3 regions of the Streptomyces sp. NPDC001904 genome follow, and region 1 is predicted to be linked to each of the others. Evidence: predicted binding sites of a transcription regulator. Region 1 holds the regulator's gene; each other region holds the start of a gene.
The links. The regulator HrcA, encoded in region 1, represses chaperone genes, less so after heat shock. The targets are predictions, from matches to a motif close to TTNGCACTCNGNNNNNCNGAGTGCNAA.
Positions count from the first base shown of each region.

Region 2: groES (co-chaperone GroES) is a predicted target of HrcA. The motif match lies at 1,698-1,724, and genes of this name have one in related genera.
Region 3: groL (chaperonin GroEL) is a predicted target of HrcA. The motif match lies at 2,014-2,040, and genes of this name have one in related genera.

Region 1 covers NZ_JBEOYI010000002.1:242,182-245,455, forward strand. The annotation lists gene ABT127_RS03560 (DUF3097 domain-containing protein) at 1-266, opposite strand, end outside; gene ABT127_RS03565 (MBL fold metallo-hydrolase) at 301-1,053, opposite strand; gene hrcA (heat-inducible transcriptional repressor HrcA) at 1,194-2,210, shown strand; gene dnaJ (molecular chaperone DnaJ) at 2,211-3,274, shown strand, end outside.
Region 2 covers NZ_JBEOYI010000029.1:827-4,100, reverse strand. The annotation lists gene ABT127_RS32855 (polysaccharide deacetylase family protein) at 1-336, shown strand, start outside; gene ABT127_RS32850 (polysaccharide deacetylase family protein) at 333-1,202, shown strand; gene ABT127_RS32845 (hypothetical protein) at 1,193-1,501, opposite strand; gene groES (co-chaperone GroES) at 1,869-2,177, shown strand; gene groL (chaperonin GroEL) at 2,333-3,274, shown strand, end outside.
Region 3 covers NZ_JBEOYI010000019.1:21,715-24,988, forward strand. The annotation lists gene ABT127_RS26605 (DUF6215 domain-containing protein) at 1-73, opposite strand, end outside; gene groL (chaperonin GroEL) at 224-1,849, opposite strand; gene ABT127_RS26615 (cold-shock protein) at 2,166-2,372, opposite strand; gene ABT127_RS26620 (MoaD/ThiS family protein) at 2,795-3,070, opposite strand; gene thrC (threonine synthase) at 3,156-3,274, opposite strand, start outside.

The DNA.
Region 1 (3,274 bases):
GGTCCGGCCGACGCCGACGGGCGGACCAGCGTGACGGGCCTGCCCTCCAGCAGGAACCCGCGCGGCTCCATCGGGAAGACGCGGTGCTTGCCGAAGCGGTCCTCCAGGGTCACCGTCGGCCCCTGCGCCGTCTTCTCCACGCGCACCACCGCCCCGCAGAAGCCGGTACCGACCTCCTCGACCACCAGGTCCGGCTCGGCGGGAACCTCCGGAGCCGGCTTGTTCCGCTTCCAGGGAGGGGTCAGGTCAGGTGAGTACTGGCGCATTCGGCCGACGATATGAGGAAGGCGCCGGTCTCCGTCACGACACGCCGGAACGGGCCACCAGTGTGGCGCGTTGCGCGCGGACGAACGCCGCATTCACCACCGAACCGTGCCCGGGGACGTACAGCGCGTCCTCGCCGCCGAGCGCGAGCAGCCGGTCCAGCGCCGCCGGCCAGTGGCCCGGTGCCGCGTCCGGGCCCGCCTGCGGTTCGCCGGACTCCTCGACCAGGTCGCCGCAGAAGACGGTCACGGGGTTCCCCGGCACCAGGACCACGAGGTCGTGGGCGGTGTGGGCGGGGCCGAGGTTCGCCAGGAGCACCTGGAGGCCGTCCCCCAGATCGAGCGTCCACTCGCCGCTGACCCGGTGCCGCGGGGTGACCAGGACGTCGGTCGCCCCGGCCGCCTCGTCCGCGGGCAGCCCGTGCCGCACGGCGTCCTCGTACAGGGCGTCGCGGCCCCGCGCGAGGACGGTGTCGACGCCCACCGCCCCGTAGGTCTCGACGCCCGCGAAGGCGGCCGTGCCGAGCACGTGGTCGAAGTGTGGATGGGTGAGCACGATGTGCGTCACCCGTGCGTGTGCTCCGAGCAGCCGCCGGACGTCCGCGCGCAGCCGGGCCCCCTCCCGAAGTGAGGATCCCGTGTCGATCAGCAGGGCGGCACCGGATCCGACGACGAGGCCGGTCGTGGCGTCCCAGCCCGGCAGCCGGATCCGCCCCACGTGGGGCGCCAGCTCCTCCCAGCCCGCGGTCTTCCAGTCGACGACCGCCCTGACTTCGCTATGGCCTTCCATACGTCGACGCTAGCGGCCTTGCCGGGCCCGTACCCGTCGGCCGTACACTGAGCCGGGGACTCCTGGCACTCACCCATAGCGAGTGCCAGACAGGAAAGATCGCCAAAGATCGCTCAGGGCGAAGCTGGAGGTGTGCGCCGATGCTCAGTGAACGCAGGCTCGAAGTGCTGCGCGCCATCGTCCAGGACTACGTGGGCACCGAGGAGCCGGTGGGCTCCAAGGCGCTCACCGAGCGGCACCGGCTCGGCGTCTCCCCGGCGACCGTGCGCAACGACATGGCCGCCCTGGAGGACGAGGGGTACATCGCCCAGCCGCACACCAGTGCCGGGCGGATCCCCACCGACAAGGGGTACCGCCTCTTCGTCGACAAGCTCACCGCGGTGAAGCCGATGACCGGGCCCGAGCGGCGCGCCGTCCAGAACTTCCTGGAGGGCGCCGTCGACCTCGACGACGTCGTCGGCCGCACCGTGCGGCTGCTCGCGCAGCTGACCCGGCAGGTCGCGGTCGTCCAGTACCCGTCCCTGACCCGGTCCACGGTGCGCCACGTCGAGCTGCTGTCGCTGGCGCCCGCCCGTCTGATGCTCGTACTGATCACGGACACCGGGCGGGTCGAGCAGCGGATGATCGACTGCCCGGCGCCCTTCGGCGAGACGGCCCTCGCCGATCTGCGGGCCCGGCTCAACAGCCGGGTGGCAAGCCGCCGTTTCGCGGATGTGCCGCAGTTGGTGCAGGATCTGCCGGAGGCCTTCGACACGGAGGACCGCGGTACGGTCGCGACGGTGCTCTCCACTCTGCTGGAGACGCTCGTCGAGGAGTCCGAGGAGCGGCTGATGATCGGCGGCACCGCCAATCTCACCCGCTTCGGACATGACTTTCCCCTCACCATCCGGCCCGTGCTGGAGGCCCTTGAGGAGCAGGTCGTGCTCCTCAAGTTGCTTGGTGAGGTGGGCGATTCGGGCATGGCCGTACGCATCGGTCACGAGAACGCCCACGAGGGACTCAACTCCACGTCCGTGGTGTCGGTGGGCTACGGTTCGGGCGGCGAGGCAGTCGCCAAGCTGGGTGTCGTCGGACCGACACGCATGGATTACCCGGGAACGATGGGAGCAGTACGCGCAGTGGCACGTTACGTCGGACAGATCCTGGCGGAGTCGTAAGTGGCCACGGACTACTACGCCGTACTCGGCGTGCGCCGCGACGCTTCCCAGGACGAGATCAAGAAGGCTTTTCGGAGGCTCGCCCGCGAGCTGCACCCGGACGTGAATCCGGATCCGAAGACCCAGGAGCGGTTCAAGGAGATCAACGCCGCCTACGAGGTGCTCTCCGACCCGCAGAAGAAGCAGGTCTACGACCTGGGGGGCGACCCCCTGTCGCAGTCCGGCGGAGGCGGTGCCGGAGGCTTCGGCGCCGGCGGGTTCGGGAACTTCTCGGACATCATGGACGCGTTCTTCGGTACGGCGTCGCAGCGCGGGCCCCGGTCCCGCACGCGCCGTGGCCAGGACGCCATGATCCGGCTGGAGGTCGAGCTCGACGAGGCGGCCTTCGGCACCACCAAGGACATCCAGGTCGACACGGCTGTCGTCTGTACGACCTGCAGCGGTGAGGGTGCCGCGCCGGGGACCTCCGCGCAGACCTGTGACATGTGCCGCGGCCGCGGTGAGGTCTCGCAGGTGACGCGGTCCTTCCTCGGTCAGGTCATGACCTCGCGGCCGTGTCCGCAGTGCCAGGGCTTCGGCACCGTCGTGCCGACCCCGTGCCCGGAGTGCGCCGGTGACGGCCGCATCCGGTCGCGGCGGACGCTGACGGTGAAGATCCCGGCCGGCGTGGACAACGGCACGCGGATCCAGCTCGCCGGTGAGGGCGAGGTCGGGCCCGGTGGCGGGCCCGCCGGTGACCTCTACGTCGAGATCCACGAGCTGCCGCACCCGGTGTTCCAGCGGCGCGGCGACGATCTGCACTGCACGGTCACCATTCCGATGACCGCGGCGGCGCTCGGCACCAAGGTGCCGCTGGAGACGCTCGACGGGCTGGAGGAGATCGACATCCGTCCCGGGACGCAGTCCGGGCAGTCGGTTCCGCTGCACGGGCGCGGCGTCACGCATCTGCGGGGCGGCGGGCGCGGTGACCTCATCGTGCACGTCGAGGTGATGACGCCGCAGAAGCTCGATCCGGAGCAGGAGCGGTTGCTGCGCGAGCTGGCCAAGTTGCGGGGTGAGGAGCG
Region 2 (3,274 bases), on a different contig from region 1:
AAGCGCGAGATCTGCGGCATGCAGGACGTCATCGAGAAGCGCTACGGCAAGCGCCCCACCCTCTTCCGCCCGCCCTACGGCAACTACAACCAGGCCACCTTGAAGGCCGCCAAGTCCTGCGGGGTGAAGTACGCGCCCATCTGGAACGCCGAGGTCTTCGTGGACCGAATGGACTACCGCGAGTGGGACCGCGACATCCATCCGGGCGACATCATCCTCACGCATTTCCGGGGTCGCGAGGACTGGAAGGGCACGATGCCCGACATGATCCGTACGTTCATGAAGTACGTCACCGGCAAGGGGTACGCGGTGGCACGCCTGGAGGACTACCTGTGACAGCTCCATGGGCGGGGGGCGGTCTCCGGCGGCCGGGGGCGCGGGCGGCGATCGCCTGCGCGCTGGCCGCCACGCTGCTCACCGGGTGCGCGCAGTCCGTCGACCCGATCGAGCGGATGGGCCGCAAGGCGGCGCAGAAGGTCCGCAGGTCCGACCCGCCCGCGGCGGCCGGTGCCCCCGCCCCGGACGTGGACGCCCACCGCCGCTGGGGCCTGACCGCCCCGCTGGCCCCGGCTCCCCGGCCGCACCGGGCGCTCGCGGCCCGCGCCCCCGGCAGGGTGCCGCCGGTCATCGACCACGTACCCACCCGCGACAAGGTCGTCTTCCTGACCTTCGACGACGGCGCCGAGAAGGATCCCCGGTTCGTCGACATGGTCCGCGAGCTGCGGCTGCCGATCTCCATGTTCCTCGCCGACTCCGCCGCGGCCACCGGCTACGACCACTTCGGCCGGCTGCGGCGGCTGGGCGCCCAGGTGGAGAACCACACCCTGACCCATCCCTTCCTGCCCGGCCGGGGCTACGTCGACCAGCACGCCGAGATCTGCGGCCAGCAGACCCGGCTCAAGTCCCGCTTCGGGTCGGCCCCGCGGCTGTTCCGCCCGCCCTACGGGGACTACGACGCCGACACCCTGCGCGCGGCCGCCGACTGCGGCATCGACGCGATCGTCCTGTGGCGCGCCTCGATGCAGATCAACGACCTCCGCTACGCCGACGGGGACCGGCTGCGCCCCGGCGACATCATCCTGGCCCACTTCCGCGGCCCCGCCGACCTGAAGGGCACGACCCTGACGGAGATGACCTCGCGGATGCTGCGGCGGGTCCAGGAGCAGGGGTTCACGGTGGCCCGGCTGGAGGACTACGTCTGAACCCGCTGCCAGGCGGCGGCCGCCAGGGTCGCCGCCCACGCGGCGGCGAACAGCTGGACCGACGCGGCCCACGGGCGCCGCAGCCACAGGAACACGGCCCCGAAGAACAGCGCCGCCGCCGCACCGCCGCACCAGAGCCACACCTCGGTCCGGTCCGGCGCCACCCGCTCCGGGTCCGCGCCGCCGAGGCCCTGAAGGGCCAGGCTGAACACCACGAGAGCCAGGTAGGCGGCCTCCAGGAGCAGGACGAGGGCCACCAGGCAGCCGCCCGCGAACCAGTCGTCGTCCGGCCGCTCCATGTCAGCGGCCCCCGGGGAACGGCGGAGTGCGCTGGTGACCGGTCATGCCAGGACTCTCGTACGGAACCGTGGGCTCCACCCGTACGTTCCCCGACCGAGACCGATCCGTGCCCGGCCGGAGGCCTTCGGGGGCCTACGGGAGGCCTCCGGGGAGGGTGTGCGAGAGGGACGGAAGAGCGCCGCGCGGAGAGCTCGATTAGCAGTCCGCTTGACCGAGTGCTAATCGCGGTCATAGTCTCGGCTCTGGCACTCGCCGTAGGAGAGTGCCAACAGCGACGGGCAGGTCCGGCACCCGCGACGACGGATCCACCTGGTCGCCACCTCAGACAGTTAACCCCGTGAGATCTCCGAAGGGGGAGGTCGGATCGTGACGACCACCAGCTCCAAGGTTGCCATCAAGCCGCTCGAGGACCGCATTGTGGTCCAGCCGCTCGACGCCGAGCAGACCACCGCCTCTGGCCTGGTCATCCCGGACACCGCGAAGGAGAAGCCCCAGGAGGGCGTCGTCCTCGCCGTGGGCCCGGGCCGCTTCGAGAACGGCGAGCGTCTTCCGCTCGACGTGAAGACCGGCGACATCGTGCTGTACAGCAAGTACGGCGGCACCGAAGTCAAGTACAACGGCGAGGAGTACCTCGTCCTCTCGGCCCGCGACGTGCTCGCGATCGTCGAGAAGTAGTCCGCTTCCGGATTACCGGCTTCACCGAAGCGACATAGCTTCAGCTTTCGATCTGCGCCCCTGGCACCCGCGATTCACATCAGCCGGGGTCGGGGGCGCGGTTCGTTTTCACACCAAGCTTCACCCTAGTTTTCCGAGAGGGCTGAAACGCTCCCATGGCGAAGATCCTGAAGTTCGACGAGGACGCCCGTCGCGCCCTTGAGCGCGGCGTCAACAAGCTTGCCGACACGGTGAAGGTGACGATCGGCCCCCGCGGCCGCAACGTCGTCATCGACAAGAAGTTCGGCGCCCCCACCATCACCAACGACGGTGTCACGATCGCCCGTGAGGTCGAGATCGAGGACCCGTACGAGAACCTCGGCGCCCAGCTGGTGAAGGAGGTGGCGACCAAGACCAACGACATCGCGGGTGACGGCACCACCACCGCCACCGTGCTCGCCCAGGCCCTGGTCCGCGAGGGTCTGCGCAACGTCGCCGCCGGTGCCTCCCCGGCCGCCCTGAAGAAGGGCATCGACGCCGCCGTCAAGGCCATCTCCGAGGACCTGCTGGCCACGGCCCGCCCGATCGACGAGAAGTCCGACATCGCGGCCGTCGCCGGTCTGTCCGCCCAGGACTCGCAGGTCGGCGAGCTCATCGCCGAGGCGATGGACAAGGTCGGCAAGGACGGTGTCATCACCGTCGAGGAGTCCAACACCTTCGGTCTGGAGCTGGACTTCACCGAGGGCATGGCCTTCGACAAGGGCTACCTGTCCCCGTACTTCGTCACCGACCAGGAGCGTATGGAGGCCGTCCTCGACGACCCGTACATCCTGATCCACCAGGGCAAGATCGGGTCCATCCAGGACCTGCTCCCGCTCCTGGAGAAGGTCATCCAGGCCGGCGGCTCCAAGCCCCTCCTCATCATCGCCGAGGACGTCGAGGGCGAGGCCCTGTCGACCCTGGTCGTGAACAAGATCCGCGGCACGTTCAACGCCGTCGCGGTCAAGGCCCCGGGCTTCGGCGACCGCCGCAAGGCGATGCTGCAGGACATGGCCACCCTCACCGGTGCCACCGTCATCGCCGAAGAGGTCGGCCTCAAGCTCGACCAGGCCGGTCTG
Region 3 (3,274 bases), on a different contig from region 1:
CGAGGCCGAGCGCCCCCACGACCGCGAAGGCCGCTATCGCCTGCCCCCACGCATTGACCGGCTTCTCTTCCATGTCCCCCACCCCGTCATTGATCAAATCGCAGACGGACATTAGCGCCCCGTAAGGGGCGCGACCAGCCCCGACAGCGGGAAAGCAAAAAAACGAGGGCGGCACCCCCGAAGGGATACCGCCCTCGCCGAAGGACAGGCTGAACCGTCAGGCTCAGAAGTCCATGTCACCGCCCGGCATGCCACCACCAGCGGGAGCGGCACCCGCCTTCTCCGGCTTGTCGGCGATGACGGCCTCGGTGGTGAGGAACAGCGCGGCGATCGACGCGGCGTTCTGCAGCGCGGAGCGCGTCACCTTGGCCGGGTCGAGGATGCCCTCGGCGATCATGTCGACGTACTCGCCCGTGGCGGCGTTCAGACCGTGGCCGACGGCCAGGTTCCGAACCTTCTCCACGACGACGCCACCCTCAAGGCCGCCGTTGACGGCGATCTGCTTGAGCGGGGCCTCCAGGGCGAGCTTCACGGCGTTGGCGCCGGTCGCCTCGTCACCCTGCAGCTCCAGCTTCTCGAAGACCGCGGAGGCCTGGAGGAGGGCCACGCCACCACCGGCGACGATGCCCTCTTCGACGGCCGCCTTCGCGTTGCGAACGGCGTCCTCGATGCGGTGCTTGCGCTCCTTGAGCTCGACCTCGGTCGCGGCACCGGCCTTGATGACCGCAACACCGCCGGCGAGCTTCGCCAGGCGCTCCTGCAGCTTCTCGCGGTCGTAGTCGCTGTCCGAGTTCTCGATCTCGGCACGGATCTGGTTGACGCGGCCCTGGACCTGGTCGCTGTCACCGGAGCCGTCGACGATCGTCGTCTCGTCCTTGGTGATGACGACCTTGCGGGCGCGGCCGAGCAGGTCGAGACCGGCGTTCTCCAGCTTGAGGCCGACCTCCTCGGAGATGACGGTGCCACCGGTGAGGATGGCGATGTCGCCGAGCATGGCCTTGCGGCGGTCACCGAAGCCCGGGGCCTTGACGGCGACGGACTTGAAGGTGCCACGGATCTTGTTGACGACCAGGGTCGACAGGGCCTCGCCCTCGACGTCCTCGGCGATGATCAGCAGGGGCTTGCCCGACTGCATGACCTTCTCGAGCAGCGGAAGGAGGTCCTTCACGTTGCCGATCTTCGAGTTGACGATCAGGATGTACGGGTCCTCCAGCGAGGCCTCCATACGCTCCATGTCGGTGGCGAAGTACGCCGAGATGTAGCCCTTGTCGAAGCGCATGCCCTCGGTGAGCTCAAGCTCGAGACCGAAGGTCTGCGACTCCTCGACGGTGATGACGCCTTCCTTGCCGACCTTGTCCATCGCCTCGGCGATGAGCTCGCCGATCTGGGTGTCGGCGGCGGAGATGGAGGCCGTCGAAGCGATCTGCTCCTTGGTCTCGACCTCCTTGGCCTGCTCGAGCAGCGCACCGGAGACGGCCTCGACGGCCTTCTCGATGCCGCGCTTGAGGGCCATCGGGTTGGCACCGGCGGCCACGTTGCGCAGACCCTCGCGCACCAGGGCCTGGGCCAGGACGGTCGCGGTCGTCGTGCCGTCACCGGCGACGTCGTCCGTCTTCTTCGCGACCTCCTTGACCAGCTCGGCGCCGATCTTCTCGTACGGGTCCTCGAGCTCGATCTCCTTGGCGATGGACACACCATCGTTGGTGATCGTGGGGGCGCCCCACTTCTTCTCGAGGACGACGTTGCGACCCTTGGGGCCCAGGGTCACCTTGACGGCGTCGGCGAGCTGGTTCATGCCGCGCTCGAGGCCGCGCCGTGCCTCCTCGTCGAACGCGATGATCTTGGCCATGTGAAGTGGTCCTCCCGGACGGGGTGGAAACGCAAACGGACCGTGCTGGTGCCCGCGACGGACGGCCCTTGAGCCTTGTGGTTCCTTGCCCCACCCGGCTCCCGGACCTCACCGACCCGATCCAAGTTCTGTCACTCTCACTCGGAGAGTGCTAAGCCCAATGATTAGCACTCGGCCCATGCGAGTGCAAGCGGCTATCACAGATCGGGCGGTGGTGCGCGCCCGCGCACGGCAGCACGAAGGGCCCGCCCCGGCGAACCGGGAGCGGGCCCTTCATGGACCGTACGAAGCTTGTGTGCTGCAGTCGGTCGATCGCTCAGCCGGCGGCCAGGCGGACCATGTCGGCCTGCGGCCCCTTCTGGCCCTGCGAGATCTCGAATTCAACTCGCTGACCCTCTTCGAGGGTGCGGTAGCCGTCCATCTGAATCGCGCTGTAGTGGACGAAAACATCCGCACCACCGTCGACCGCGATGAAGCCGTACCCCTTCTCCGCGTTGAACCACTTGACGGTGCCCTGAGCCATGCCTAACTCCCCTATTACTGGCCCTTGCGCGAGTCCGCACTTCGCGGACCCGGGTCAGACCTCACGCCCCAAAGGGTTTGGGGGTGTGCGCCGGAACGCGTCGACCGCGGCTGAATGTATCTGCCCAACTGCCGTCTGCAACAGGTCAGTCGGACGAGAATTCTGGGCACGCATGATCGCGGAAACCGGGCCAACTGCATGGATCCCAGGGCAAGTCGGGCCGCACAAATGCCATAAAAGGCCTGAATGGGCGGGACACATTGGCTGCTTCTTGTCGCGCTTCGGGCGGGAACTCATATGCGCCCGTCATGGCATCACGTTCGGAATCGAACCAGCTTCCCCAACTGTACCGCGCTCAACCATGCAGAATTGCCCCCTCCGCTTTCCTCGCGGAGGGGGCAATTCGGATGACTCTGTGTGTGTCAGCCGCCGGCGACGGCGGGAATGATCGAAACTCCGGCGCCGTCGGGCGTGGCGGTGTCGAGGCCCTGCTCGAAGCGGACGTCGTCGTCGTTCACGTACACGTTGACGAACCGGCGCAGCTTGCCCTGGTCGTCGAGGACGCGGGCGGCGATCCCGGTGTGGTTCTTCTCCAGGTCGGCGATGACGTCGGCGAGCGTGGCGCCCTCGGCGCTGACCTCGGCCTGACCGCCGGTGTAGGTGCGGAGGATGGTGGGGATCCGGACGGAAACGCTCATGGGTTCACCTCGGTCTTTTCAGCCCCTCCGGCGTTTGAGGAGCGGGGTCCGGGGGCGGAGCCCCCGGCTACGGGAAGGGGCGGATCTACTCGGCGGCGAGCCCGGCGGCGCGGAACGCCTCCAGAGACGGCCGGATGGTCGCGGTGGCCTGCGACGACTCGGCGACGGCGTCCAGGGTCTTGAGCCCGTCACCGGTGTTCAGCA